Regions from separate parts of the Thermoanaerobacter brockii subsp. finnii Ako-1 genome, predicted to be linked through region 2. Evidence: riboswitches for the same ligand, from Rfam matches in the RefSeq annotation. Region 2 holds a riboswitch; the other holds the start of a gene.

Region 1 (17,215 bases), 600 kb from region 2:
TTAAACAAGAAACCGTGGAAATTTTGGCAAAATATGCAGGTGTTCCTGTGTACAATGGCTTAACTGACGAATATCATCCAACTCAAGTTTTGGCTGACCTTATGACAATAGAAGAAGAATTTGGGAATTTAAAAGGAAGAAAGCTTGTATTTGTAGGGGATGGAAGGAATAACATGGCTAATACTTTAGCGGTAGGCTGCGCTAAGATGGGGATGCATTATGTGATTAATTCTCCAAAAGAATTGTGGCCTTCACAGGAGTTCATAGATGAAATCAGGCAAATGGCAGCTGAAAATGGAGGAACTTTTGAACTTACTAGTGTGCCAGGAGAGGGCCTTGAAGGTGCAGATGCTATTTACACCGATGTGTGGGCGTCAATGGGAGAAGAAGCAAAGGCTACAGAGAGGGAAGCTCTTTTGAGACCTTTTCAAGTGAATGAGGAAATGATGAAAAAGACAGGAAGAGAAGATACTATATTTTTGCATTGCCTGCCCGCAGTAAAAGGACAAGAAGTTACTTTTGATGTTATAGAAGGTAAACAATCTAGAGTGTGGGACCAAGCAGAAAATAGAAAACATACAATTAAAGCTGTGATGATTGCTACTCTGCTTTAAAATTGGTTACAGGGGAGGACATTATGAGGGAAAAAGTTGTTATTGCCTTAGGAGGGAACGCTCTGCAGGATGTGAATACGCCTCCTACTGCAGAGGCTCAAATGGAAGTAGTGAAGAGGACAGCGGGGTATTTAGTGGATATAATTGAAAAAGGGTATTCTGTTGTAATTACTCATGGCAATGGTCCTCAGGTGGGGAATATAGTCATACAAAATGAAGTCGCATCAAAAGTTGTCCCTGCAATGCCTTTTGATGTGTGTGGGGCAGAGAGCCAGGGTATGATAGGATATATGATTCAACAGGCATTGGGGGAAGTTTTGAAGGAGAGAAATATCAGAAAAGAAGTAGCAACTATTATAACACAGGTTGTAGTGGATAAAAATGACCCTGCTTTTGAAAAACCTACAAAGCCGATAGGACCTTTTTATACAAAAGAGGAAGCTGAAGTTTTAATAAAAGAAAAAGGTTATGAAATGGTGGAAGACAGTGGAAGAGGATACAGAAGAGTTGTTCCCTCCCCTGACCCCAAAGAAATTGTAGAACTTAATACAATAAAGTTACTTGAAAAAAATGGGGTAATAGTAATAACAGTTGGGGGAGGAGGAATCCCTGTTATTAAGGAAAATGGCAATTTAAAAGGAGTAGCTGCCGTAATAGACAAGGATTTGGCTTCTGAAAAATTGGCAGAAGATATTGATGCAGATGTGCTGTTAATTCTTACAGCTGTTGAAAAGGTAGCAATAAATTACAACAAGCCAAATCAAAAGTTTCTTGACAAAATGACAGTGGAAGAGGCAATAAAATACATGGAAGAAGGCCATTTTGCACCAGGCAGTATGTTTCCAAAAGTTAAAGCAGCAGTGAGGTTTGCAAAGTCAAAAGTAGGAAGGCGAGCTATAATTACTTCTTTAGGCAAAGCATTAGAAGCTTTAGAGGGAAAAGCAGGCACAGTTATAAGCTTATGAAAATAAATTAAAAATTTTTCACAAAAACTATTGACAAAGAGAGATAAAAGTGAGAGAATAAAGTTAAAATTGAAAAGATGAAGGTAAATCTTCGGGGCAGGGTGAAATTCCCGACCGGCGGTATAGCCCGCGAGCCGCGCATGCGGTCGATTTGGTGAAATTCCAAAGCCGACAGTGAAAGTCTGGAGGGGAGAAGATTTTCTTTTTGTGCCTATTTTTGTGAAATAAATCACAAAAATCCTGAAGATTTATCTTCAGGATTTTTTTAGTAAATAAAATTGGAGGGATGAATTGTGGAAAAAACCAAAACACAAGCCATAGTAAAAGTGGGATTTCTTTCTGCTACAGCTTTTATACTGATGTACTTGGAATTTCAGGTACCTCTATTCCCTGGCTTTTTAAAGCTGGATTTTAGTGACGTACCTGCATTAGTTGCTTCTTTTGCTATGGGACCTTTATATGGTGTAATGGTCGAGCTTATTAAAAACATAATCCATGCTACTATAACTCAATCGGGTGGCATTGGAGAAATTGCAAATTTTTCTGTGGGTTCTATATTTGTATACACAGCAGGCATAATATATCAATTCAATAAGACGCGAAAAAATGCCCTTATATCTATGGCAATTGCTACAGTAGTGATGGCTTTTACTGCTTCACTTTTGAATTATTATGTTTTTCTGCCTTTGTACCAAAAAGTTATGGGATGGCCTATGGATGCTATCATTGGTATGAGTAAGGCTGCAAATAAAAACATAGTGGATGTGAGAACCCTTATAGCATATGGTATTTTTCCTTTCAATGTGCTAAAAGGAATTATGCTTTCGTTAATCACTTTATTGATATATAAAAAGCTTTCACCAGTTTTGAAACATTGATTTTTTTGAGAATCCTCAGCGCATGCTGGGGATTATTTTTCTTTTTAATTTGTTAAAAGATAGTATATAATAAAGTTATAACGAGTGGGGTGAGAATTGGTGAAGAAGACTTATATTTGCAAAAATAGAGATGAGACCATTGCTTTAGGAGAAAAATTAGGAAGGCTGTTAAGGAGTGGAGATATAATTCTTTTATATGGTGAGCTGGGGAGTGGCAAAACTGTTTTTACCAAGGGAATTGCAAAGGGGTTAGAAATAAATGAGCCAATTACCAGCCCGACTTTTACTTTAGTCAATGAACATAGAGGCAGGATTCCTCTCTATCATTTTGATTTATATAGGTTAGATGATTACACAGCCCTTTATGACATAGGTTATGAGGAATATTTTTATGACGAAGGAGTTTGTGCAATTGAATGGCCTGAAAGGTTAGGACCTTTACTTCCGAAAGAAAGGTTAGAAGTGATAATTCAAAAAGGAGAAAAAGAAGATGAAAGAGTTATTTTATTTAAAGATTTTGGGAGACGATATGAGGAGCTTTTAAAGGAGATGGGGCAATGAAAATTTTGGCAATAGATTCTTCTTCTAAAACTGCTACTGTTGCATTAGTAGATGAAAAGGGGATAATAGGAGAATACTCTATAAATTATCTAAGGCATTCAGTAATTTTAATGCCTATGATAGATGAACTACTTAAAAAGTGTGAAGTACCGATAAATCAAATAACTCATGTGGCTGTTTCAGAAGGACCGGGCTCTTTTACAGGGCTTAGAATTGGTGCTGCCACTGCAAAAGGTTTGGCTCATGCTCTTAACATACCTATTGTAGGAGTATCTTCTCTTTTAGCTCTTGCATATAATGTCAGTGAATTTGAAGGATTAATATGCCCTGTCATAGATGCTTTAAATGAAAATGTTTATGGAATGCTGATAAGAGGTGGTAATTTTGAAGTTTTAATAGATGCTGGGGTGTATTCTTTAGAGGAAATTACGGAGTTGGTAAGCAATTATTCTGACAAAGTGTTGTTCGTAGGAGAGGGTGTTTATTCCTATAAAGATAAATTACAAGAGATGATAAGGGGTAAAGCTTTATTTGCAAAGGACAAAGATAACATGGCAAGAGCAGCTTCCATAGGAGAGCTTGCTATTCAAAAGATAAAAAAAGGAGAAGTGATTAGTTACTTTGATTTCAAGCCGATGTATATAAGGAAATCGGCTGCTGAAATTCGTTTAAGTGGCGAGGGGAGTTAATTAATGGATGTTATTATAAGGCCTATGAGGAAAGAAGATGTGGAGGAGGTCTTGGAAATTGAAAAGCTAAGTTTTAGCACTCCTTGGTCTAAAGAAGCTTTTATAAGTGAAGTTACAAAGAACAGCTGTGCTAAGTATATAGTGGCGGAAGTTGACAACAAAATTGTGGGTTATGGAGGATTTTGGGTGGTTGTAGATGAAGGTCATATAACCAATATAGCAGTTCATCCGGAATACAGATCTAAAGGAATTGGAAGTAAAATTATGGAAGGTTTAATTGACCTTGCTAAGAAAAATGGAATAACTGCCATGACATTAGAGGTGAGAGAATCAAATATAACAGCGCAACATTTGTATGCAAAATATGGCTTTAGACAATTAGGTAGAAGAAAAGGCTATTATCAAGATAATAATGAGGATGCAATTATAATGTGGAAATACGACTTGTGATGGTGGTGAAATAATGGAGAAAGACATAATTATTTTAGGAATAGAATCTTCCTGCGATGAAACAGCTGCAGGAGTTGTAAAAAACGGCAAAGAAGTATTGTCGAACGTAATATATTCTCAAATAGAGATTCACAAAAAATATGGTGGGGTAGTGCCAGAAATAGCTTCAAGAAAGCATATTGAAGTAATATCTTTCGTAGTGGCAGAAGCATTAGAAAAAGCCCAGCTACGCCTTGATGAAGTAGATGTAATTGCGGCTACATATGGACCAGGATTAGTAGGTGCTCTTTTAGTTGGTTTGTCTTATGGTAAAGCTTTAGCCTATGCAAAAAATAAGCCTTTTGTAGGAGTAAATCATATAGAAGCCCACATAGCTGCAAATTACTTAGGGGGTGATTTTGCTCCTCCTTTTATTTGTCTTGTGGCTTCCGGTGGACATAGCCACATTGTTTTTGTAAAAAATTATGAAGAGTACGAAGTAATGGGACAGACGATGGACGATGCAGCAGGAGAAGCCTTTGACAAAGTGGCAAGAGCTTTGGGCTTGGGATATCCTGGAGGACCTGCTATTGAAAGGGCTGCAAAGCTGGGGAATATGGAAGCTATTGAGTTTCCTAAATCTTTTATGGAGGAAGGAAATTTTGATTTTAGTTTTAGTGGGCTTAAAACAGCAGTTTTAAACTATTTAAACAGGCAAAAGCAAAAAGGAGAAGAGGTGAATATTTACGATGTGGCGGCTAGTTTTCAAAGAAATGTGGTGGAGGTGTTGGTAAAAAAATTAATTGATGCGGCAAAGAGGAAAAATATTGACAAAATTTCTATAGCAGGAGGAGTGGCTTCTAATAGTTTTTTGAGAGAGCAATTAGAAGAAGAAGCAAAAAAAATTGGAATAAGAGTCCATTATCCTGATAAAATTTATTGTACAGACAATGGCGCAATGATAGCTGCTGCCGCCTATTATGACTTTATAAAAGGGAAAACATCTGGCTTGGATTTAAATGCCATTCCTTACTTAAAGATTGGGGAAAGAATTTGACTGTTGAAAATGTGGAAATCTGTCGAAGTTTATGATGTACTGCCTTTTAAGGTCTGTGGATAACTTTGTGGATATTGTGCTTAAATATATTTCATTGTATTTACTGTAATAAAATGGAATAAAAATATATTAAAAATAAATCAAAATTTTAAAGCTTAGGAGGGTTATTATGAGAAATATTTTGCTTTTCACAAAATTAAATGACAATTACATAAAAGAAATTAAAGAGCAAATGGAGGGATATAAGGTTCTTTACGTTCAAAATGAGAAAGAGGCTGAAAAGTATGTAAAAGACACAGAGATTATCATAAGCTTTGATTCTGACTTTCATCCCAATATTGTGGATAAGGCTTCAAACCTTAAATGGATCCATCTTTTGAGTGCGGGAGCAGATACTCTTCCCTTTGAAAAACTTAAAAAAATGAAGGTATTAGTTACTAATTCTAGAGACGTACACAAGTATCAAATTTCACAACAGGTTATAGGTTATATGCTTATGTTTGAAAGAAGTTTAAATACCTTTTTAAGAAATCAGATAAAAAAGGTGTGGGATAGGTCTGTTAGGGTTTCAGAACTTACAGGTAAGACTGCTTTGATAATAGGAGTAGGAAGCATAGGTGAAGAAATTGCAAGGCTTTTGAGAGAGTTTGGCATGAAGGTCTACGGTATAAGAAGTTCGGGCAAGCCTTCTTTATATGTTGAAAAAATGTACACTTCTATTGAAGACTGTGATGTATTGTCGCTTGCCGATTATGTGATATCTATACTTCCATTGACTAAAGATACTTATCACTCGATAGGAGAAAACGTATTTAATAGGATGAAAAATAGCAGTTACTTTATAAATGTTGGAAGAGGGAAAGTAGTGGATGAGAGAGCTCTTATAAATGCCCTTAAGAATAAGGTTATAAAAGGGGCTGCATTAGATGTTTTTGAAGAAGAGCCTTTAAGGGAAGACAGCCCTTTGTGGGATATGGAAAATGTGATAATCACTCCTCACATTGCAGGGGTTACGCCTCTATACATGCAAAGAGCGATGGAAATATTGAGAGAAAATTTGGATGCTTATAAAGAAGGAAGAACTTTAAGAAATATTGTGAATTTAGATAAAGGATACTAAAGCGGGTTTTTACCCGCTTAAATTTTCCCATTCTTCATACATTTGTTCTAATTTACTTTTAAGGGCATTGTATTCTTTTTGTATTTCTACAATTTCTCCTGTTTTATAAATTTTAGCATCACACATTTTTTCTTCCAAATATTTTATTCTTTCTTCAGCTTGATAAATTGAATTTTCAAGGTTTTTTAGATATTCTTTTTGCTGCTTTAACTTAAGTTTAGCCAATCTTTCTTTATACCTTTCGTTTTTTATCTGTGTTTTTGTTTTTTTGATTGTTTCTTCTTTTTTTTCGTTAAGCTGGTTTTTCTTTTCTATATAATAGCTGTAATTACCTAAGTATACTTCTACACCTTGAGGTGTCAAAATCATCACTTTTGTAGCAATTTTGTCTATAAAATATCTGTCATGGGAGACAAATAATAAAGTTCCAGTATAATCTAACAAAGCTTCTTCTAATACTTCTTTTGCTTTTAAATCTAAATGGTTAGTTGGTTCATCCATAAGTAGAAAATTCGCTTTTGAAAGGATGAGCTTTAGCAATGAAAGCCTTGCCTTTTCACCACCACTTAGTGTAGAGATAGTTTTAAAGACATCTTCTTCTTTGAAAAGGAAAGAAGCTAATAGTGTCCTCACTTCTGTTTGAGTAAGATATGGATTTTCATCCCATATTTCATCAATGACTGTTTTTTCAGCATTTAAACTTTTAAATTCTTGTTCGTAATAACCTGTTATTACGTTTGTGCCAAATTTAATTTCCCCTTCAAAATTGTCGATTTCTCCCACTAATATTTTTAAAAGAGAGCTTTTACCTATGCCGTTTGGGCCTAAAAGGGCAATTTTTTCCCCCTTTTTTTATTTCAAAAGATACATTGGAGAAAATTTGCCTATCAAAACTTAAGGACAAATTTTTGACTGTCAATACATCATTTCCGCTTTCCAAATCAAAATCAAAACGCAAGTTGATAGACCTATTATTTATCACTGGCTTTTCTATTAATTCCATTTTTTCTAATAGTTTTTGCTTGCTTTCCGCCATCTTTACCGATTTTTCCGTTCTGCGGTTTTTTTGAATCTGTATAATTGATTTAATTCTTTTTATTTCTTTTTGCTGTTCTTCATAAGCTTTTAACTTTGCTTCCATATCTAATTTTTTTCTTTTTAAATATTCTGTGTAATTACTTTCATAAACTGATAGATTAGTGTTTTCTATCTCAAATATTCGAGTGACAATTTTATCTAAGAAATATCTATCATGGGATATAATTAAAATTGTACCATTATAAAATTTTAAATATTGTTCTAGCCATTCTATTGAGTTTATGTCTAAGTGATTGGTAGGTTCGTCTAATAATAGGACATCTGGATTAGAAAGTAAAGTTTTTGCCAGCATAAGACGGGTTTTTTGACCGCCGCTTAAAGTTGATACAGGTGTAGCAAATTGCGACACATCAAACCCTAATCCATTTAGTACACCTCTTATTTTACTTTCTACAGAATAACCATCTAATTCCTTATACTTATCTGTTAAAAAGGAATATTCTAAAAAAAGTTTATCAAGTAGATGTGAATCTTTTGTTTGTGAGATTTTTTCCTCTAGAGATTTAATTTGTTTTTCTAATTGGAATATTTCATCAAAAACTGTTTTTACTTCCTCATATATACTTTTTTCAGAATCAATTACAGTGTTTTGTTGTAGATATCCAATTTTATTTGTAGAAATTGAAATTGTTCCACTGTCAGCTTCAGTAAAACCGGCTAAAAGGTTAAAAAGAGTGGATTTTCCAGCACCATTTTCGCCAATTACTCCTATTTTGTCTCCTTCATTGACTATAAAAGAAATATTTTGTAGAATTATATCGATACCGTAACTTTTTGTCACATTGCTTACTGTTATGATTGCCATAAATATAACCTCCTGTTCATATTAAATATATCAAAAAAATTTATTTTGTAAAAGTGTAGTAAACTATAACTTTTTTTAAATATGTGTCGATAAAAATTAATGAGTGTATTTATAAATGGAAGGTGATGGACTTGGATATAGCTACAGTAGTAGGTATAGTTGTTGCAGTAGGGGCTATAATTTATGGATTTACATTAGGGGGGGGTACTGTTACTTCTTTAATAGATGTACCTTCTGCTATAATAGTTTTGGGGGGTACTATAGGGGCTACTATAATTACTTATTCTATGGATAACATTAAAAAAGTGCCGAGACTTTTGGCAAGGGCTTTTAAAAATGAAAAGGATAATTATCTTGAGATAATAAAGTATTTTACTTATTTGGCTCAAAAAGCCAGAAGCGAAGGGCTTTTAAGCCTTGAATCCGAAATAGAATCTGAGGAGATAAAGAAATTTGATCCTATTTTGAAAGAGTGCTTAGAACTAGTCGTTGACGGATCTGATATGGAACTTATTAAAACGACTATGGAGAATAAGATATACGTAGAGGATATGGAAGCTAAAAAAGAAGCGGGTATTTTTGAGTCGGCGGGTGGTTATGCTCCTACAATGGGTCTTATAGGAACAGTTATGGGACTTGTTCAAGCGTTGGGTAATTTAACTGAACCGGACAAATTAGGCCCTGCCGTAGCGGTAGCATTTATAACTACACTGTATGGTGCCATTTTAGCAAACGTGTTTTTCCTTCCTATTGCTCAAAAATTAAAAAATAGGGCTAAAGTAAAAACAACTGAAAGAGAATTAATATTAGAAGGAAGTCTTTCACTGCAAGCTGGGGAAAATCCAAGGATATTAGAGAGAAAGTTAATGACATTTGTCGCGCAGGCACAGCTTAAAAATACACCTCAGAAAGGTGGTGTAGAATTAAATGAAGAGGTTGGAGGAAGATGAATCAAAACCAAATCACGATAGATGGGTGCTTACTTACTCTGATATGATGAGTTTGCTTTTAGTATTTTTTATTGTACTGTACTCAATAAGTACTGTTAATGCTACCAAATTTGCTCAAATTGCCAGTTCTTTAAGCAAAACTTTTACAGGGACCGATTACGTGTTATTTCAATATAATGGGAGTAGTTTTATGGATGGTAACAGTGGAGACAAAAGTAGTTTAGGAGAAATTGAAAAGCAATTGAAGGGTTTTATAAAAGAAAACAATCTTCAAGGTGCAGTAACCAGTTATATAGATGAAAGAGGACTTGTAATAAGTTTACAGGATTCTCTTTTGTTTGATTTAGGTTCTGCTGATGTACGTCCTGAAGAGAAAGAGGTTTTAATAAAAATAGGTGATATGTTAAAAAGTCTTCCAAATCATATTAGAGTGGAAGGTTTTACTGATGACCTCCCAATACACAATAATAAATTTGATTCAAACTGGGAACTGTCTGTTATAAGAGCAACTAATGTAGTGAAAATATTAGTAAATGAAGTAGGTATAGAACCTGCCAGAATTTCTGCAGTAGGATATGGGGAATACAGGCCTGTTGTTCCAAATAACTCAGAAGAAAATAGAAGACTTAATAGAAGAGTAGACATTGTCATTATGAATACAGAATATAATAAATGGGAGCCTAAAAGCCAGTAAAATTAAAAAATTTTAGAATTCCTCATATTCTACTATGTTTTTATTACGTTGACAAAAAATTTACAATATTATATAATTCAATTACATAGTAGAATGAGGTGAGGACAGTGAGCAAAAAGACCAAAGTATCAATGGCTGTAATAAGAAGGCTCCCAAGATATCATAGATATCTTGAAGAACTTCTTAAAAACGATGTAAAGCGTATTTCTTCAAGGGAATTAAGCGAAAAAATGGGAGTTACTGCTTCTCAAATTAGACAGGATTTAAATAATTTTGGCGGTTTTGGACAGCAGGGATATGGCTATAATGTAGAAGAGCTTTATAATAATTTGACTAAGATTTTAGGCCTTGATAAAACTTATAATACTATCATCATAGGAGCAGGAAATCTTGGTCAAGCGATTGCCAATTATACTAGCTTTGAAAAATCTGGCTTTAATTTAAAGGGGATTTTTGATATTAATCCTCGTTTATTTGGGCTTAAAATTAGAGATGTTGAAGTGATGGACATAGAAACAGTAGAAGATTTTATAGCCCGTAATAAAATCGACATAGGTATTTTATGTATTCCCAAGGATAATGCTCAATATACTGCTGACAGACTGGTGAGAGCGGGAATTAAGGCGATTTGGAATTTCTCGCCAATAGATTTAAAGGTGCCTGATGATGTAATTTTAGAAAATGTTCATTTAAGTGATAGTTTATTTACTGTATCATATAGATTAAATGAAGAAGAGCTCTTTAAAAAGTTAAAAGGAGAAACTGCTAAAATAGATGGGTAGTGTAAATTTTCTATCCATCTATTTTAATTTTGGCATGAATTTTGATTGATTTTATTTTAATTGACATTCTAACTAATAAAAATTACAATTATATTTGAGATTATGTAAAGTAGAAAGGCGATAAGAATGGATAGGTTGACGATTTGGGAAGTATTTTTGTTTTCGGTGCCAGAGGCAGCAGTTATAATAAGTATTGCTTTTGGTTTAGCGGGAGTGAAGTTTCAGCCAAAAAAGATTTTGTATATGAGCGTACTCACTGGAATCATATTGTATTTTATAAGGCCGTTGGTCAGTAGTTATATTGTAAATGTTATACTTTATATCGGGGTATTAATGATTTTGTTTTTGGTATTTAAAGTTATGGACTTTTTTAAAGGGATGATGAGCGTCATTTTAGCCGTCTCCATTTACTTAATAATAGAATATCTAAATGTTACGGCAATTCAATTTTTATTTGATATAGATCCTGTAATTTTATTGAAGGACTATGTCTTACGATTTGTGTGTTTTTTACCCCAATTATTAACAGCAATTTTGATTTCTTTTGCTATACGCAAATATAAACTTTATTTATTTACAGAGTAATGCATTGGGAGATGAATTTATATGTTAAGAATAGTTATTGCAGAAGACGATATAAATTTTAAAAAAGAACTCATAAAAATTCTTTTAACAATGGAAGGCGTAAGTGTTGAATATTCTACAGGAGACGGAAATGACGCATTAGAAGCATTAATTAAAATTAAACCGGACGTTGCTATTTTAGATATAGGATTACCAGGAATATCGGGCATTGAGGTGGCGAAAAAGATTAGAGAATACATGCCTTTTTTGGAAATAATTTTTATTACGTCCTTTGAGGAATACATAAAAGATGCTGTGAGACTTTATGCTTCTGATTATATTGAGAAGCCTCTTGATGAGAAGAGGCTGAGAGAAACTTTGGATAGGATAAAGAAAAAACTTTTGGAAGTAGAAAATGTCATCCCTTTTAAGACGGAAGATGGAGTAAAGCTTATCAATCCAAAGGAAATTTATTGTGTTCAAGCCAGTAAAAAAAGGAGCATAGTTTATACCCAAAAAGAAAAATTTATATGTGATTATTCTTTAAAAGAAATAGAGGAATTGTTAGATAGTAGCATGTTTTTTAGAACAAATCGATCTTTTCTAGTGAACCTCTTTAAAGTTGAGCTGTTGAAAGATAACAATAGGACTTCCTTTGAGATACGTCTTAAAGGTTCAAATTATAAGGCTTATCTCTCTAAAGAATTGTATGAAGAATTTAGGAGGAGAGTAAAAGCTATTTACAAATCATAGTTAGATTGGAAGAGGTTTTATGTTTAAGGATAGTTACAAAAATGCGATGATGATTTATGTAGTGCAAATGGTATTGATAGTAATACTGGTAAACAACAATTTTATGAAAAGTCTTGATGTATTTCAGCCCAAAAATCAAGAGTTGTTTAGGATTTTCATAGGAATTTTAATTTTTATATTGAATGGGTTTTCTATTTTTGTGTTAAGAGAGCTGTATGCTAAAAATAAAGAAGAACGCCAATTTTTGATAAATAGTATTAGATTTAAATACATAGAGGAGCAAAATCGCATCTATAGGCAAAATCACCATGATATTAAAAATCACTTGATAATTATTTCTGAATTAGTCAAGGAAAAAAGATATAGTGAACTGGAGAATTATTTGTCTTCATATATGGAAGAAATTGATAAAAATTTAGTGACAATAAACACAGGTGTAAATGAAATTGATATATTGCTTTATTCGAAAATAAGTAATGCTAAGAGTAAAGATATTGAAGTGGATTTTAAATGTGATACACAAATCCAGTGCAGCAAAAAACACGTGCTTAATTTAGTTTCGGTTTTAGGAAATTTAATAGACAATGCAATAGAGGCTTGTGATGAAATGGAAAAAGATAAATACATAATTATAGAGATGAAAGAAGACCCAATAGATTACATATTTCACATAAAGAATAGATATAATTTTCAAACAGATGTAAAACCATCCATCTTTTTTGAAGAAGGGTTTTCTACAAAAGAGGGTAGAGGCAGAGGAGAAGGATTGTATATTGTCAGAAATATAGTAGAAAAGTATAGCGGTGAAATAGAAGTACAAACCGATGGAGGTTATTTTGACGTTATTGTAGAAATTCCCAAATTTTCTTTGGAGGGTGATTAAAATTAATATCGAAAAGTTAGCTGAGAAGTTGACACAAAGACTGTTTAAAACTCAAAATTTGACGGATATTGAAATGGCAAAAATACAATATGGTATAAGCTTAATTTTAGGGGTAATAATTGAATTTACCTTAGTTTATGCTATTTCTTTAATATTGGGGTTTGGCTTTTACACTGTAGTAATAATGCTTTCAGCTCTTTTTTTGAGAATAAATACAGGAGGAGCTCATTGTTCAACTTATAATAGATGTGTAACTTTTACGGCAGTTTATTTCATACCTTTTGCTGCTTTAGCAAAGTTGATAGACACACATTTTCCTTTAACACTTAAAGTTTTTACAAGCCTATTGTTATATTTTATAGTTTTAGCGATAGTGAAGGATAATAAATTTTACAGGGTTATAATTCTGAGTTTAGTTGGTATAAATATTTTTTTATTTTTCGTCAATTCAATACTCTATATTAAAATATTGTTTTTAGTATCTATAGGTTTTACACTACAAGCTGTTATGAGGACTACATTAGGAGAAACTATAGTAAACATTGCAGATACGTTGTTTAAAAAAGCAGGGATATAAAAATTTTTTTATTTTTTCAGCCTTTTTATGTAAATCTAAGCAAAGAATATATTTTTATACAAAAAATTAATGGTTTTTAAAGGAATATATTGTATTTATTACATAAAAAAATGGGATTTTGCGTAAATATTTGGATATATTTAGGTGAAAAATGCATTTTCGTTCCCAAAAATGACACTTTCGTTCCGAAATCCACACAAAGCGTTTTAAATGTTGTATAATTAGATAAAGATGAGTGGGAGGTGAAGTGAATGAAAAAAATTAACCCACTATCACTATTAGGAACGCTGCTTACATTTATAGGCACATTGGGACTTGTAACTTCTGCTTGCATCGGCTGGTTTTATAAGCCGCAAGTTCCTGATGTTTTGTTGAAAAAGTAATACATCTCAAAGATCTTTTCTACCCTTCCCTCGTGGGTTTCAACATTTTCCTGAGTTTTTACATAGATTTAAATTGATTTTGTGCCGAGTTTTCGGCACTTTTTATTTTAGTATTTTAAGAAATTATTGGTATAATTTTTGCTTAAATAATAGAATTGATGAAAGAGATTTAAGGGGATAGTCTTGACTTTAAAATAGTAAGAAAGTTATAATAAGCTTTGTAGGGGTATAGGATAGGGGGGTATATATTGCTAATTTTTTCGATAACATGTTGAAGCAATACTATTTTTTGTGATTGAAAAATTTATATAAAACCGTATAATTAATATTGTAAAACAATTCAAAAGATTATTGGTTGGTTTTTATATTGCATTTTTAGGGGGTTACTCTGTTGAAGGTTTATTCTTTAGTTGGAGAAAGTGGGACGGGTAAAAGCCATCATGCTTCTTTTATTGCTGGCAAGTATGGCATTAGGTATATCATTGATGATGGAATTTTAATAAAAGGTAATAACATTATTGCGGGGGTTTCTGCCAAAAAAGAGGCTACAAAAATTGGAGCTATAAAAAGAGCATTATTTACTGATCCTACGCATGTAGAGGAAGTAAAAAAAGCTATTGAAGAGGCGAAACCGGATAAAATCCTCATAATAGGTACTTCTGATAAAATGGTGGATGCTATAGCCGAAAAATTGGGGCTTCCGCCAGTGAGTGTAAGGGTATATATTGAAGATGTAGTTTCCCCTAAACAGATTGAAATAGCGCGTGAAAAACGATTGTTGGAAGGAAAACATGTAATACCTGTTCCAACTTTTGAAGTTAAAAAGCAGTTCTCAGGCTATTTTTTAGACCCTCTCAGGATTTTTAGAAGAAATAAAGGTGGTTATTTTGAAAAGACAATAGTAAGGCCTAATTACAGCTACTTAGGAAAATACACTATTTCTGAAAGTGTTATAAATTCAATAGTGGCTTATGAACTTATTTTGTTTAGGGAGGTCTACAAAGTCAATAGAGTTTTGACGGAAAAAAGACCTGAAGGAATAATTTTAAAAATAGATGTTTCAATGAGGTATGGATGCCAAATTATACCTGTATTAAAAGAAGCTATGAAAAATATAAAAAAACAATTGGAGTATATGACGGCCTTAAATGTCCTACAAATGGACATTTATGTAAAAAATCTGCATATAGAAAAAACAAATATTGGAGAAAAGGGTGTGTGATATGTACAAAATCGTGAGAAAAGAGGTACTAAATCCTGTCGTCAAACTCATGGATATTGAAGCGCCAAGAGTTGCGAAGAGTGCAAAACCTGGTCAGTTTGTCATTATTAGAATTTATGATAAAGGGGAAAGGATTCCTCTTACTATTGCAGATTATGACCCGGAAAAGGGAACAGTTACAATTGTATTTCAAGAAGTTGGGAAATCGACGAAGTTATTGGGAACTCTCAATGCAGGAGATTATATTTTGGATTTTGTAGGGCCTTTAGGGAATTCTATGGAAGTTCCCAAAGATGCTAAAAAAATATTAGGTGTTGGCGGTGGTGTAGGTATACCTGCCCTTTATCCTAAATTAAAAGTGCTACATCAAGAAGGTTATAAAGTTGAAGCGATTCTTGGCGGTAGAAGTGAAGAATATGTAATTTTCAAGAAAGAAATGGAGGCTGTCTGTGACAAAGTATATTATGCTACAGACGATGGTACTCTAGGAAAAAAGGGCTTTGTGACAGATGTATTGAAAGAAGTATTGGAAAATGACAAAGAAATAGATTATATTATTACAGTTGGTCCTGTCATAATGATGAAAAATGTTTGCAAGATGACCAAAGAATACAATATACCAACTATAGTCAGTATGAACCCATTGATGGTAGATGGAACAGGGATGTGCGGCGCTTGTAGAATTGAGGTTGGCGGTGAGACAAAATTTGTATGTATGGATGGTCCAATTTTTGATGGACACCTTGTGAATTTTGACTTAGCCATGACAAGGCTTAATATGTTTAAACAACAAGAAAAACTATCATTAGAACTTTATGAACATGGAGGTGGTCACCATGGCCGTTAAAGATAGAGTTCCTATGAAAGAGCAAGATCCAAAAGAAAGGATAAAGAATTTTAATGAAGTAGCACTGGGTTATACAGAGGAGGAAGCAATTCTAGAGGCTTCCAGGTGTATTCAATGCCCGAAACCTACTTGTGTGGCCGGGTGCCCTGTCCATGTTAGAATACCAGAGTTTATAAAAGCAATTACGAAAAGAGAATTTGAAGAGGCTTATAAAATAATAAAGAGTACAAATAGTTTACCTGCCGTCTGTGGCAGAGTATGTCCGCAGGAAGAACAGTGTGAAAAGAATTGCGTATTAAATAAAATTGGCAAACCTATTGCTATTGGAAGATTAGAGAGATTTGTAGCTGATTATGCTCTTCAAAATAATATTGAAGAAGAAGTAAAGCCTGAGAAGAAAAATAAAAAAGTGGCTATAATAGGTGGAGGACCTGCAGGACTTACTTGTGCAGGAGACCTTCTAAAAATGGGCTATGATGTTACAATTTTTGAGGCTTTGCATGCTTTGGGTGGAGTTTTGACCTATGGGATTCCCGAATTTAGATTACCCAAGAGAATTGTGGAAGCAGAAATAGAAAGATTAAAGAAATTAGGTGCAAAAGTTGAGACTAACGTGGTTGTAGGAAGGACAGTTACAATTGACCAATTAATGGAGGAAGAAGGCTTTGAAGCAGTATTTGTTGGCACAGGTGCTGGACTTCCTAAGTTAATGGATATTTCGGGCAAGAATTTGAACGGCGTTTATTCTGCTAATGAATTTTTGACAAGAATAAATCTCATGAAGGCGTATAAATTCCCTGAATATGATACACCTATTGCAGTAGGTAAGAGAGTAGCTGTAATAGGTGGAGGAAACGTTGCAATGGATGCTGCTCGTTCTGCATTAAGGCTTGAAGGAGTAGAAGAGGTAATAGTAGTGTACAGGCGTTCAAAGGAAGAGATGCCAGCAAGGCTGGAAGAAATAGAGCATGCCATTGAAGAAGGGATAAAATTTGAGTTTTTAGCTAATCCAATAAGGATAAATGGAACAGAAGATGGATGGGTAAAAAGCATGGATGTAATAAGAATGGAATTAGGTGAGCCTGATAGCTCAGGAAGAAGGAGACCTATTGAAATACCGGGGTCTGAATTTACCATAGAAGTAGATACAGTGATTATGGCATTAGGCACAAGTCCTAATAATTTGATTCCTTCCACCACAAAGGATATTGATGTACAGAGGTGGGGTGGAATTATAGCCGATGAGACAGGTAAAACTTCAAAGCCTGGCGTTTTTGCTGGAGGAGATGCGGTAACTGGAGCTGCTACTGTAATACTTGCGATGGGAGCAGGTAAACAGGCGGC
Region 2 (14,150 bases):
CAGGCCTTGTAGCTTTAGAAAGAGGCAATAAATCATTAAAAGAATATGAGGGGGAATTGTAATGGCAAAGATGTATTATGACAAAGATGCAGATTTAAATTTACTTAAAAACAAAAAAATCGCAATAATAGGTTTTGGAAGTCAGGGTCATGCTCATGCATTAAATTTGAAAGATTCTGGACTTGATGTAGTAGTTGGCCTTTACGAGGGAAGTAAATCAAAAGAAAGAGCAGAAAAAGAGGGGCTGCGAGTTTATACAGTTGAGGAAGCAGCTAAAGTAGCAGATATCATAATGATACTGATACCGGATGAAAAGCAGGCAAAAGTCTATAAAGAAAGCATAGAAAAAAATCTTACAGAAGGTAAAGCTCTCGCCTTTGCTCATGGGTTTAATATTCACTTTAAACAGATTGTTCCTCCAAAAAATGTGGATGTGTTTATGGTAGCTCCAAAAGGACCAGGACACCTTGTAAGAAGGGTATACCAAGAAGGAAAGGGAGTTCCAAATCTTGTAGCAGTGTATCAAGATTACACAGGGAAGGCTTTTGACTTAGCTTTAGCCTATGCAAAGGGAATAGGAGGTACAAGAGCAGGTGTCATTGAGACTACTTTTAAAGAGGAGACAGAAACAGACCTCTTTGGGGAGCAGGCTGTCCTTTGTGGTGGAGTTACTGAACTCATGAAAGCAGGATTTGAAACATTGGTAGAAGCTGGTTATCAGCCAGAAATAGCTTATTTCGAATGTGTGCATGAAATGAAACTTATAGTTGACCTCATATACGAAGGCGGTTTTAGTTATATGAGATATTCTATTTCGGATACTGCAGAATTTGGAGACTATATGACAGGTAAGAGGATAATAACAGAAGAGACTCGAAAAGAGATGAAAAAAGTTTTGTCAGAAATACAATCAGGAAAATTTGCAAAAGAGTGGCTTTTAGAAAATCAGGTAGGAAGACCACAGTACAATGCTATAAAAGATAAAGAGGCAAATCATCTTATTGAAAAAGTCGGCAAAGGTTTGAGAGAAATGATGGCTTGGATTAAAAAAGAATGAATAAGGAGGTAGATAGGCGATGGGGGTCAAAAGAGTCATTGTTTTTGACACTACGTTACGAGATGGTGAGCAGACTCCTGGCGTCAACTTTAACATTAACGATAAATTTGAAATAGCAAAACAGTTGGTATCCTTAGGAGTTGATGTCATAGAAGCAGGATTTCCAGCAGCTTCTAATGGAGATTTTGAAGCAGTTAAAAATATTGCTGATAAATTGAAAGGTGTTACTATTGCTGCAATGGCAAGGTCTGTAAAAGAGGATATAGACAGAGCTAGCAGCGCTTTGAAAAATGCTGAAAGGTCGAGATTACACGTTTTTATCGCAACTTCTGATATACATCTTAAATACAAACTTAAGATGTCAAGAGAAGAAATGCTTGAAAAAGCCGTTGAAATGGTAAAATACGCAAAAGGAAAATTTGATGAGATTCAATTTTCAGCAGAAGACGCTTCAAGGACTGATTGGGATTTCTTAGTAAAAGTTTTTAGTGAGGTAATTGATGCAGGAGCAAATGTAATAAATGTGCCCGATACTGTGGGATATGCGATGCCAAGAGAATTTGGAGAACTCATAAAATACATCAGGAATAATGTTCCCAACATCGATGGAGTAATGATAAGTGCTCATTGTCACAATGATTTAGGAATGGCTGTAGCGAATTCTTTGTCTGCCATAGAAAACGGAGCAACTCAGGTAGAAGTGACTGTAAACGGAATAGGAGAAAGGGCAGGAAATGCAGCTATGGAAGAAGTAGTGATGGCATTAAATACGAGAAAAGATTATTTTGGCCTTGTTCACGGAATAAACACTAAAGAGATATACAATACAAGCAAATTGGTAAGCGAACTTACAGGAATTAAACTCCAACCTAATAAAGCAATTGTAGGTGCTAATGCTTTTAGACATCAAGCGGGAATTCACCAACATGGAGTTATAAACAACAGAGCTACTTATGAAATAATGAAACCAGAGGACATTGGAATAATTCCAGATACTTTTGCATTAGGTAAGCTTTCAGGAAGAAATGCTTTTGAATTGAAAGTCAGACAATTGGGGTACAATAATCTTTCACCAGGAGAATTAAGTGATGCTTTTAGAAGGTTTAAAGATTTGGCAGACAGAAAAAAGGTCATTGTGGATGAGGATATAAGATTTGTTGTTGAAGAGACTTTGGAAGAGTTTAGGAGTTTTAAGGAGGGAGAAGCTTGGGCTTAACATTGACACAAAAGATATTGTCAGCAAAAGTTGGTAGAGAAGTAAAACCAGGGGAGTTAATTGAAGTTGATGTGGATATGGTGTTAGGCAATGACGTCACTGCTCCTGTTGCTATAAAGGAGTTTGAAAAGATAGGCATTGATAGAGTTTTTGACAATACAAAAATTGCCCTTGTTCCTGATCATTTTGTTCCTAATAAAGATATAAAATCGGCGGAGCAAGTGAATATAATGAGAAAATTTGCAAAAAAACATGGAATAGTAAATTTCTTTGAAGTAGGGCAAATGGGAATAGAGCACGCACTTTTACCCGAAAAAGGACTTGTACTTCCTGGGGATGTTGTCATAGGTGCCGATTCTCATACTTGTACCTATGGCGCTCTTACTTGTTTTTCTACAGGAGTTGGAAGCACTGACATGGCGGCAGCGATGGCGACAGGCAAGGCTTGGTTTAAAGTGCCAGAAGCTATAAAATTTGTGTTAAAAGGCAATTTGCAAAAATGGGTAAGCGGAAAAGATGTTATCTTGTATATAATCGGAAAAATAGGAGTTGACGGAGCTTTATACAAATCTATGGAATTTACAGGGAATATAAAAGCTTTGTCAATGGACGATAGATTCACAATCGCCAATATGGCAATAGAAGCAGGGGCTAAAAACGGTATTTTCGATTTTGACGAAATTACCGAAGCATATGTTAAAGGGAGAGCAAAAAGAGAGTATAAGGTATTTGAAAGGGATGTAGATGCTGAGTACAGTGAGGTTTATGAGATAAGTTTGGATGAGATAAGGCCTCAAGTAGCATTTCCTCATTTGCCTGAAAACACCAGAAATATTGATGAGGTTGGAAAAGTAAAAATAGACCAAGTTGTTATTGGTTCTTGTACCAATGGACGCATATCAGACATGGAGATAGCTTATAAGATATTGAAAGGCAAAAAGGTTCATCCTGATGTAAGACTTTTAATTTTTCCCGCAACACAGGAAATATACTTAGAATGTGTTAAAAGAGGTTACATCGAAGAGTTTATAAAAGCAGGTGCGGCAGTATCTACTCCTACTTGTGGACCTTGCCTTGGCGGACATATGGGAATTTTGGCTAAAGGAGAAAGGGCACTGGCTACTACTAATAGAAATTTTGTAGGAAGAATGGGACATCCTGAGAGTGAAGTGTATCTTTCAAGTCCAGCTGTTGCGGCGGCTTCAGCTATTGCAGGATATATCGTAAGTCCAGAGGAGGTATAATGATGCAGGGGAAAGCCATAAAATACGGGGACAATATAGATACAGATGTTATAATACCAGCAAGGTATTTAAACACATCAGACCCACAAGAATTGGCACAGCATTGCATGGAAGATTTAGACAAAGAGTTTAAAAACAAAGTTCAAGAAGGAGATATACTGGTTGTAGGTGAAAATTTTGGTAGTGGTTCTTCTAGAGAGCACGCGCCAATCGCTATTAAAGCATCTGGTATATCCTGTATAATTGCTAAGTCGTTTGCAAGAATTTTTTTCAGAAATGCGATAAATATAGGGCTTCCGATATTAGAATGCAAAGAGGCAGTAGATGGGATTGAAGAAGGTGATATTGTTTTGGTTGATACAGATAATGGAATTATAAAAAATTTAACTAAAGGGACAGAATTTAAAGCTCAACCCTTTCCTGACTTTATAAAAGAAATAATGAAATATGGTGGACTTATAAATTATGTCAGAGAGAAGGTGTGACATTGTTTAAAATTGCAGTGCTGCCTGGAGATGGAATTGGACCTGAGGTCATAGAAGAAGGGTTAAAAGTTTTGTCTGCTATAGAAGACAAGTACAAACTTAAATTTGATGTAAAAAAGTATCCTTTTGGGGGAGAAGCTATAGACAAATATGGCGTTCCCTATCCGGAAGAGACAAAAAATGCATGTCTTTCTAGTGATGCTGTTCTTTTGGGAGCAGTAGGGGGGCCTAAATGGGATGACCTTGAGGGGGATAAAAGGCCAGAAGCGGGTCTTCTGGCTTTAAGAAAAAGCCTAGGGGTTTATGCAAATCTAAGACCTGCTGTTCTTTATCCTCCTTTAAAAGAAGCTTCTCCTTTAAAAAACGAGTTATTACAAGAGGGTTTAGATATTCTTGTGGTAAGAGAACTTACTGGTGGTATTTATTTTGGACCAAGAGGAATAGTTGCTATAGATTATGGCTTTAAGGCTTATGATACAGAAGTGTACCAGACTTCAGAGATAGAAAGGATAGCGGTTATTGCCTTTGAAGCGGCTTTAAAGAGGAAAAAGAAAGTCACTTCTGTAGACAAGGCAAACATTTTAGATTCTTCAAGATTGTGGAGAAAAACGGTAGAAGAAATAAGTAAGAGATATCCTGATGTTGAGTTAAACCATATGTATGTAGATAACTGTGCTATGCAACTAATTAAAAATCCTTCTCAATTTGATGTAATTCTTACTTCCAATATGTTTGGCGATATTTTAAGTGACGAGGCTTCCCAACTTACAGGTTCTATAGGTATGCTTCCTTCTGCTAGCTTAAGAGAAGATAAAGTGGGACTTTATGAACCTATACACGGTTCTGCTCCTGATATTGCTGGAACAAAGAAGGCAAATCCTTTAGCTACAATACTGTCAGTTGCTATGATGTTGGAATATTCTTTTAATCTACTTGATGCTGCTAATGACATAAAGGATGCAGTAAATAAAGTTTTAGAGGCAGGTTATAGGACTTTTGATTTAGGAAAAGGAATAATTTTAAATACCCAACAAATGGGAGATAAAGTGGTGGAGTATATAAAGGGGTGAGGATATTGGTAAGTGATAGCATAAAAAAGGGAGTTGAAAAGGCGCCACATAGGTCACTTTTATATGCTTTAGGCTTGACTTATGAAGAAATAAAAAGGCCGATTATCGGTGTAGCAAATTCAAAAAACGAAATTATACCAGGACATATTCACCTTGATAAAATAGCTGAGGCTGTAAAAGCAGGCATCAGAATGGCAGGAGGAACGCCTATAGAATTTTCCACTATCGGCGTTTGTGATGGTATTGCCATGAACCATAAAGGTATGAAATATTCACTGGGAAGCAGAGAACTTATAGCAGATAGCATTGAAATTATGGCAACAGCACACGGATTTGATGGGCTTGTGCTGATTCCCAATTGCGACAAAATAGTGCCGGGAATGCTTATGGCAGCAGCACGCCTAAATATTCCTGCAATAGTTGTAAGCGGAGGCCCAATGCTTGCAGGAAAGTGTAATGGAGAGGTGTGCGATTTAAGCAGCGTCTTTGAAGCTGTAGGAGCACATAAAATAGGGAAAATCTCAGAGGAAGACCTTTATAAAATAGAACTTAATGCTTGTCCTACTTGTGGGTCCTGTTCAGGAATGTTTACGGCAAATACTATGAATTGCTTGACAGAAGCTTTAGGATTAGGGCTTCCGGGAAATGGCACAATTCCTGCGGTTTATTCTGAAAGAATAAGACTTGCAAAACAAGCTGGAATAAAAATCATGGAGCTTGTAGAGAGAGGAATTAAGCCTTCTTATATAATCACAAAAGAGGCATTCATAAACGCCTTTAGTTTAGACATGGCTTTAGGCGGTTCCACAAATACAATTTTGCATTTAAAGGCTATAGCCCATGAGGCAGGGGTAGAAATATCTCTTGATGAAATAAACGATATAAGCGGGAGAGTGCCTAATTTGTGTAAGTTAAGTCCTGCAGGTAAATACCACATAGAGGACTTGTATTTTGCAGGGGGAGTATCGGCTGTTTTAAAAGAACTGACGAAAGCTAATCTTATAAATACTGAAGCGTTAACAGTTACAGGAAAGACATTAGGAGAGAATATAAAAGACGCGAAAGTTTTAAATCATGATGTGATAAGGCCAATAGACAACCCTTACAGCAGTACTGGAGGTCTTGCGATACTGTACGGGAACATTGCAAGAGAAGGAGCTGTTGTAAAAGCATCTGCTGTAGCAAAAGAGATGTTAAGACACGAAGGGCCAGCAAAGGTGTTTAATTCTGAGGAAGAAGCCATAGCTGCAATATATGGAGGAAAAATACAAAAAGGCGATGTAGTTGTAATAAGGTATGAAGGGCCAAAAGGTGGGCCGGGAATGAGAGAAATGTTAAGTCCTACTTCAGCCCTTGCAGGTATGGGACTTGACAAAGATGTCGCTCTTATAACAGACGGCAGGTTTTCAGGTGCAACAAGAGGGGCTTCAATAGGACATGTATCTCCAGAGGCTATGGAAGGGGGAGAAATAGCGATTATTGAAGATGGGGATATTATTGAAATTGATATTCCCGCAAGAAAAATTAATGTGAAATTAACTGATGAGGAGATTAAAGAAAGAATGAAAAGATGGGTAAGACCTGAACCAAAGATAAAAACTGGTTATATGGCAAGATATGCAGAACAAGTGACTTCTGCAAATACAGGTGCAGTTTTTAAGGGGGGAGGTATATGAAGTTAAAAGGAGCGCAAGTAATTATAGAAGTTTTAAAAGAGATGGGCGTTGATACTATATTTGGCATACCAGGAGGGGCAGTTATTCCCATTTATGATGCTCTTTATGACTCTGATATAAGGCATATTTTAGCTACTCACGAGCAAATGGCAGCCCATATGGCAGATGGCTATGCAAGAGTTACTGGAAGAGTAGGGGTTTGTTTTGCTACCTCTGGCCCTGGTTCTACCAATCTTGTTACGGGTATAGCCAACGCTTATATGGATTCTGTACCTGTTGTGGCGATAACAGGACAGGTGCCTACAAATCTTATAGGAAAGGATGCTTTTCAAGAAGTAGATATAACAGGTATTACAATGCCTATAACTAAACACAACTTTATTGTAAAGTCTCCTGATAAATTAACAGATACTATAAGACAGGCATTTGCAATTGCTAAGAGTGGAAGACCAGGTCCTGTATTAGTAGATATTCCAAAAGATATACAAAACGCCGATATAGAATATGTAAAGGGAATAGGAGATAGTATTGATATAAAAAACGATATCAATGGAGTAGTTTCGCAAAAAGAATTAGACAAAGCTATAGAGCTTATTTTACAAAGTAAAAAACCTGTAATCTTTGCAGGAGGAGGAGTGATTTGGGGAGAAGCATCAAACGAACTCGTAGAATTTGCCGAGAAGACCAATATACCTGTTGCTACTTCTTTGATGGGATTGGGAGCTTTTCCAGAAGACCATCCTTTGTCATTAGGTCTTATTGGTATGCATGGAAGCAGATTTGCGAATTTGGCTGTGTATAAATCAGACCTTGTGATAGCGATAGGGACGAGATTTAGCGACAGAGTTGCTGGCAAAGCAGGAGGACTTGCACCAAATGCTAAAATAATCCATATTGATATTGACCCTGCAGAATTAGGGAAAAATGTAGAAGTAGATGTAGCAATTATAGGTAAAGTAAAAGAAGTTTTAAGACTCTTAATGAATAAACTTTCATTCATTGAAAGAAAGGAATGGTTAGAGGAAATTTCTTTCTTAAAAGAAAAGCACGGATTAAAATACAAAAACGATGAAGTTTTAAGGCCTCAGTGGATAGTAGAAAAAATTCAAGAGCTTTCATACGATGACCTTATAATAGCCACTGAGGTGGGACAAAATCAAATGTGGGCTGCCCAGTTTTATAAATTTAAACAATCCAGGACTTTTGTCACCTCAGGAGGATTAGGGGCAATGGGCTTTGGACTTCCTGCTGCAATAGGAGCGCAAGTAGGAAGGCCAGATAAAAGAGTTGTAAACATTGCAGGTGATGGAAGTCTGAGAATGAATATACATGCCTTAGAAACAGCTGCTGTGTATAATCTTCCGGTTATAACAGTACTACTCAATAACCAAACTTTAGGCATGGTAAGACAATGGCAAAACCTTTTGTATGACAAGAGATTTTCCCACACAGATTTGAACGCAAATTTGAATTTTGCTAAGCTCGCAAACGACTTTGGAGTAGAAGGAATAAGAGTTACAACAAAAGAAGAATTTGAAAAAGCCTTCAAAAAAGCCTATTGCGAAAAAAGACCTTTTATGATAGAATGTATTATAAATAAAGACGAGATGGTGCTTCCATTTATTCCTGCAGGTGGAACTGTTGAAAATACAATTGGATAAAACCTTCGGGGATCGGTGAAATTCCGTACCGGCGGTATAGCCCGCGAGCCTTTTGGCAGACTCGGTGAAATTCCGAGGCCGACAGTTAAAGTCTGGATGGGAGAAGGAGAAATATTCCCCAGGGGATATATTCTCTGGGGTTTTTTAACCCTGAAGGTTTAACCTTCAGGATTTTTTAGTATAGGAGGGATTAAATTGGAAGAATATATGAAAAGGGCTTTAACACTGGCTGAAAAAGGATGGGGACATACAAACCCTAATCCACTTGTGGGTGCTGTAATAGTTAAAAATGGAAAAATAATAGGTGAGGGTTATCATGAATATTTTGGAGGGCCACATGCTGAAGTAAATGCATTAAAAAATGCAGTTGAAGATGTCAAAGGTTCTACTATGTTTGTAACACTTGAACCTTGCAGCCATTATGGCAAAACGCCTCCTTGTGTTGAAGAAATAATTAAATCTGGCATTAAGAGAGTGTATATAGCGATGGAAGACCCAAATCCTAAAGTTAGCGGGAACGGTATAAAAAGGTTAAAAGAGGCGGGAATAGAAGTACATGTGGGGATAATGGAGAAAAAAGCGAGGAAACTCAACGAAATATTTGTTAAATATATTACGACAAAATTTCCATTTGTGATAGTAAAATCTGCTATGAGTATTGATGGTAAGATTGCTTGTTATAATGGAAATTCTAAATGGATTACAAATGAGAAATCAAGAAAATTTGCTCATAAAATAAGAGGACGTGTATCCGCGATTATGGTTGGGGTAAATACAGTAATTAAGGATAACCCAATGCTTACAACAAGGTTGGAGGGGTATAAAAGTCCTGTAAGGATTATTGTGGATAGTAGAGGTAGAATTCCATTTGACTCAAATGTAATAAGAGACAAAACGGCAAAAACGATAATTGCTACAACAGAACTTATGCCAAACAATGTGAGAAAGAAGCTTGAAGATATGGATATTGAAGTTATTATATTAAAGAACGACAATGGAAAAGTACCTTTAAAAGAGCTAATGATAAAACTTGGAGAGAGGGGGATTGATAGTGTATTGATTGAAGGCGGTGGGACATTAAATTGGTCTGCACTTAAAGAGGGAATTGTTGATAAAGTTATGTTTTTTATATCACCTAGAATAATAGGAGGAAAAAATGCTTTAACACCTGTAGAAGGTATAGGCTTTTCGGATATAGGAAATTCAATAGAATTAAAAGATGTGGAGATTGATAGAATAGATGATGATATACTAATAACAGCATATGTAAGAAAGTAGGTTATGGCGTATGTTTACTGGAATTATAGAAGAAACAGGAACTGTTAAAAATATTATACATGGTACTTTTACAAAAATTGTTATAAAATGTAGTAAAGTCCTTGAGGGAACAAAAATAGGTGATAGTATAGCAGTTAACGGTGTATGTTTAACTGTTACTAATATGTCAAACGAAAGTTTTGCAGCTGACGTTATGCCTGAAACCATGAGAGCAAGCAATTTAAAAGATTTAAAAATTGGAAGCATTGTCAATCTTGAAAGAGCACTTCAAGTTGGAAGGAGAATGGGTGGGCATATCGTAACTGGTCATATAGATTGCGTTGGAAAAATCATAGACAAAAGGCAGGAAAAAAATGCTTTTATATTTAAGATAGCTATCAATAAAGAATTTACAAAATACATTGCCCGTAAGGGAAGTATTGCGGTTGATGGTATAAGTTTAACGGTTGTTGAGGATGGATATGATTATTTTACTGTTTCAGTTATTCCACATACAATGCTTAAGACCACATTGGGTTATAAAGGGGTAGGAGATAGTGTAAATATCGAAGTTGATATACTTTCTAAGTATGTAGAAAAACTAATAGGGAAAAAGGATATAAAAGATTTATTAAAAGAAAATGGATTTATATAGATGTTGATGACTTCTCTAAGTTAAGGAGGAAAGACCAATGTTTGATAGGATAGAAGATGCAATAGAAGATATAAAGCAAGGGAAAATGATTATTGTGGTAGATGATGAAAATAGGGAAAATGAAGGCGACTTAGTTATGGCAGCAGAAAAAGTTACAGGAGAACACATTAATTTTATGATAAAATATGGACGGGGTCTTGTATGTGTTCCGATGACAGAAAAGAGACTTAATGAGCTTGGCATTTACCAAATGGTTGAGAATAACACTGACCATAAAGAAACTGCTTTTACTGTATCTGTAGATTATAAAGAATGTACCACTGGTATTTCTGCATTTGAAAGAGCACTGACGGTGAAGAAATTAGTAGATGATAATTCAAAACCAGAAGATTTTACAAAGCCGGGACATATTTTTCCTTTAAGAGCCAAAGATGGTGGTGTATTAGTAAGAGCAGGGCATACAGAAGCGGCTGTAGACCTTGCAGTTCTTGCAGGACTCAAACCCGCTGGAGTAATATGCGAAATCATAAAAGACGATGGAAATATGGCAAGGTTGCCTGACCTTTTGGAGTTTGCAAAAAAATTTGGATTGAGAATTATATCTATTGAAGATTTGATAAAGTACAGAATGAAAAATGAAATACTTGTGAGAAGGGTAGCGCAGGCGAAACTTCCAACTAAGTATGGGAATTTTGAAATTGTTGGATATGAAGAAATATTAACAAGGAAACAGCATGTAGCTTTGATTAAAGGAGATATAAATAAAGAACCTGTACTTGTGAGGATACATTCTGAATGTCTTACAGGGGATATCTTGGGGTCGTTAAGATGTGACTGTGGTGACCAGCTTCATGCGGCAATGGAAAGAATAGGACAGGAAGGAGGAGTACTAGTTTATCTGAGGCAGGAAGGAAGGGGTATAGGACTTTTAAACAAGATTAAAGCGTATCATCTGCAGGATCAAGGGCTTGATACTGTTGAAGCGAATATTAAGCTTGGTTTTCCACCCGATTTAAGAGAATACAGTATAGCTGCACAGATTTTGAAAGATATAGGAGTTAAAAAGATAAGGATTATGACAAATAATCCGCAAAAAATTATGGAATTATCAGACTATGGTCTTGATGTTGTAGAAAGGGTTTCTATAGAAATTTGTCCAAATCATTATAATGAAAAATACCTCAAAACAAAAAAGGAAAGAATGGGACATCTAATTTTGGAAGTGTAAAATGCTACAAAAAAATGAATTAAATGTAATTATTAAGTATATAATGAAAGAATATTAATAAGGAGAGTGTATAGTTTATGAAAATATATGAAGGAAAACTTATAGCAGAAGGAAAGAAATTTGGAATTGTGGTAAGCAGATTCAATGAATTTATAACGAACAAACTTCTCGAAGGGGCACTTGATGCCCTAAAAAGGCATGGTGCTTTAAATGAAGACATTGAAATTGCGTGGGTACCTGGAGCATTTGAAATACCACTTATAGCTAAAAAGATGGCTGAATCTAAAAGATATGATGCAGTAATTGCACTTGGAGCAGTGATAAGAGGAGAGACACCCCATTTTGATTATGTTGCAAATGAGGTATCAAAAGGTATTGCAAAAATATCTCTTGATACAGAAGTTCCAGTTATATTTGGTGTTCTTACCACAGATACAATTGAGCAAGCTATTGTAAGGGCGGGAACAAAAGGTGGCAATAAAGGTTTTGAGGCAGCCGTTACCGCAATAGAGATGGCAAATCTAATGGAGGAAATAAAATAAGGGCAAATGCCCTTATTTTATTTCCAAGGAGGGATAATTTCTGCTCTTTGGAGAGCTTTAAATACTACTACAAATACAGGTCCTATTATAAGTCCTAAAGCACCGAAAAGTTTTGCACCTATAAACATAGATAAAAGCGTAACAAGAGGATGAAGTCCGATACTCTGACCTACAATCTTAGGCTCTATAATTTGTCTTACAACTACCACCAAGCCGTACAGTATTAAAAGATATATCCCTACCATGTAGTTTTTCATTATGATGTTATAAAGCGCCCATGGTACCATGACAGCACCAGAACCTAGTACGGGCAATGCATCTACAATGGTTACAAGAAGACCCAATAGAAATGGGTAGTCAAAACCTATCATTGCAAGGCCTATGGAAACTTCCAAAAAGGTTATAAGCATTATTGTTGCTACTGCTCTAAGGTATCCGAAAAATGTCTTTAAAAGGTTTACCTGAATACTTTTTGCATGCTGTGCCCAATGAGATGGAATCTGCCTTTTTATAAAATCTAGTATAAGCTGTTTATCTTTGCTTATAAAAAAAGTAGCAACAAGTGTTATCAAAGTCATAAAGAAAAAGTTAGGCAATTTTGTTGCAAAATTCAAAAGCCATGTAGCAAGATTTTTTGCAAATAATGATACATAGTTTAAAATCGACTGCATGTTGCTTTCAATAAGGGATGTAATATTTGGGGGCAATGATATGTAATACATTCTTATTCTGTCAACAAGATTTAAAATTATGTCATTAATAGTATTTGCATAATTTGTGCTTATTTCCGCAAGAGAACTTAGTTCATATATAAGTTGTGTTATTGATATTGCAATAAGTGATCCTATCACACCTATTAATATCAAAAGTAAAATAAAGGATGCTAATCCTCTCGGCACCTTTAATTTTTTCTCTAAGAAATTTACACCAGGATCGATTATCACAGCGAGAAGTAAAGCCACTACAAATGGCATCAAGAAAGGAATAATTTTAAATATGATTAAGTAAAATATAATAAAAACAGCAACAATGAGCAGTGTTTTTTTTATTATATCACCGTATCTCAATAGAAAATTATTCACCGTTTTAACCTGGTTACCCAAACTGTACAAAACTGACAGTTTAGGCAGCTGGGGTATTTGTAGTCCGCCCTTCAGGCTTTCCCAGCCCCAGCAGGCGGTTTTTGGAAAAGCCATAGCCCCTGCCCCAAGAAGCAGGAACTTGCGCCCTTACGAGTCTCCCCACTTGCCCTGAATTAATAATTCCTTCAGGACAGAGAAGTCTCTTGGTACTTTCTCAGGGGAGAGTGGTGTCACCACCGCTACCTTGAGAACTTGCCAGAAATCATAGGTACTAAAACTTGTTTCGTACAGAGGTCTTAGCACCCTTTCTGACTCACTCCCAAGGCTTTGTATAAATTTTATTGCTTTGTTTATTTCCATTAAATGCTTTTTCTTTAAATGCTTATTTTTGACTGTATATTTTACATGTTCTTTTAACTCTTCTAATTCCTTTTCAGTCAATGTGTTGAGGAAGTTTACATAGTTATTCGGTATCTTTTCTTCTTTGCCTAATCCTCTTCTTGCTATTACATAGGCTGCTGCTATGTCTTTTGTTGTCATATACTGTGGTGCATATTTTAACATCCCTATTATTGAGGTGTAAGAAGGATTGACTTCTATTACTTCTATCCCTTCTCTTTTTGCTAGTGTTTTTATTTTTGAAAGAAGTGATTTGTAGCTAAAGTTATGTCTTATTCTCCTTGATTTTCTTCCTGAAAAGTCTCCTCTTTTTCCTTTTTCTTTTATGTCCAATTCTTCAATCACAATCGCTTTTCGTTTTTCTTTTGCTATTTTTACTATCTCATGGGCATACTGCCATCTAAAGTATTCTCTTTTGTCTTTATTTCCACTTGATAGCTCTGGCATTGGTATCTTATCATAACTTATTAGATTTCCTTTTTCATCTGTCTCTGCCCATGATATGTTGTCTGGATATGCATTTACATCTATTCCTATGACCCCTTTTTCTTTTGTTATTTTTGTTTCTGGATATTCTT

Evidence for each region. Region 2 has a riboswitch for FMN ahead of ribD (bifunctional diaminohydroxyphosphoribosylaminopyrimidine deaminase/5-amino-6-(5-phosphoribosylamino)uracil reductase RibD). Riboswitches for the same ligand answer to the same signal wherever they lie in the genome.
Region 1: linked by a shared signal. The riboswitch ahead of THEBR_RS08885 (ECF transporter S component) and the one ahead of ribD (bifunctional diaminohydroxyphosphoribosylaminopyrimidine deaminase/5-amino-6-(5-phosphoribosylamino)uracil reductase RibD) in region 2 are both predicted to bind FMN.

What each region holds. Positions count from the first base shown of each region.
Region 1 covers NC_014964.1:1,763,101-1,780,315, reverse strand. The annotation lists gene argF (ornithine carbamoyltransferase) at 1-614, shown strand, start outside; gene arcC (carbamate kinase) at 638-1,579, shown strand; FMN riboswitch at 1,663-1,781, shown strand; gene THEBR_RS08885 (ECF transporter S component) at 1,873-2,457, shown strand; gene tsaE (tRNA (adenosine(37)-N6)-threonylcarbamoyltransferase complex ATPase subunit type 1 TsaE) at 2,557-3,018, shown strand; gene tsaB (tRNA (adenosine(37)-N6)-threonylcarbamoyltransferase complex dimerization subunit type 1 TsaB) at 3,015-3,707, shown strand; gene rimI (ribosomal protein S18-alanine N-acetyltransferase) at 3,711-4,157, shown strand; gene tsaD (tRNA (adenosine(37)-N6)-threonylcarbamoyltransferase complex transferase subunit TsaD) at 4,171-5,193, shown strand; gene THEBR_RS08860 (D-2-hydroxyacid dehydrogenase) at 5,363-6,313, shown strand; partial or broken gene THEBR_RS12700 (ABC-F family ATP-binding cassette domain-containing protein) at 6,323-8,216, opposite strand; gene THEBR_RS08850 (flagellar motor protein) at 8,342-9,166, shown strand; gene THEBR_RS08845 (OmpA/MotB family protein) at 9,144-9,860, shown strand; gene THEBR_RS08840 (redox-sensing transcriptional repressor Rex) at 9,968-10,642, shown strand; gene THEBR_RS08835 (hypothetical protein) at 10,769-11,227, shown strand; gene THEBR_RS08830 (LytR/AlgR family response regulator transcription factor) at 11,249-11,959, shown strand; gene THEBR_RS08825 (sensor histidine kinase) at 11,979-12,842, shown strand; gene THEBR_RS08820 (accessory gene regulator B family protein) at 12,835-13,419, shown strand; gene THEBR_RS11870 (cyclic lactone autoinducer peptide) at 13,671-13,802, shown strand; gene THEBR_RS08815 (Asp23/Gls24 family envelope stress response protein) at 14,194-15,024, shown strand; gene THEBR_RS08810 (sulfide/dihydroorotate dehydrogenase-like FAD/NAD-binding protein) at 15,026-15,871, shown strand; gene gltA (NADPH-dependent glutamate synthase) at 15,861-17,215, shown strand, end outside.
Region 2 covers NC_014964.1:15,479-29,628, forward strand. The annotation lists gene ilvN (acetolactate synthase small subunit) at 1-62, shown strand, start outside; gene ilvC (ketol-acid reductoisomerase) at 62-1,057, shown strand; gene THEBR_RS00070 (2-isopropylmalate synthase) at 1,077-2,273, shown strand; gene leuC (3-isopropylmalate dehydratase large subunit) at 2,264-3,517, shown strand; gene leuD (3-isopropylmalate dehydratase small subunit) at 3,520-4,002, shown strand; gene leuB (3-isopropylmalate dehydrogenase) at 4,005-5,072, shown strand; gene ilvD (dihydroxy-acid dehydratase) at 5,078-6,748, shown strand; gene ilvB (biosynthetic-type acetolactate synthase large subunit) at 6,745-8,409, shown strand; FMN riboswitch at 8,407-8,521, shown strand; gene ribD (bifunctional diaminohydroxyphosphoribosylaminopyrimidine deaminase/5-amino-6-(5-phosphoribosylamino)uracil reductase RibD) at 8,605-9,687, shown strand; gene THEBR_RS00105 (riboflavin synthase) at 9,698-10,321, shown strand; gene THEBR_RS00110 (bifunctional 3,4-dihydroxy-2-butanone-4-phosphate synthase/GTP cyclohydrolase II) at 10,359-11,549, shown strand; gene ribH (6,7-dimethyl-8-ribityllumazine synthase) at 11,627-12,091, shown strand; gene ytvI (sporulation integral membrane protein YtvI) at 12,109-13,173, opposite strand; gene THEBR_RS00125 (IS200/IS605 family accessory protein TnpB-related protein) at 13,321-14,150, opposite strand, start outside.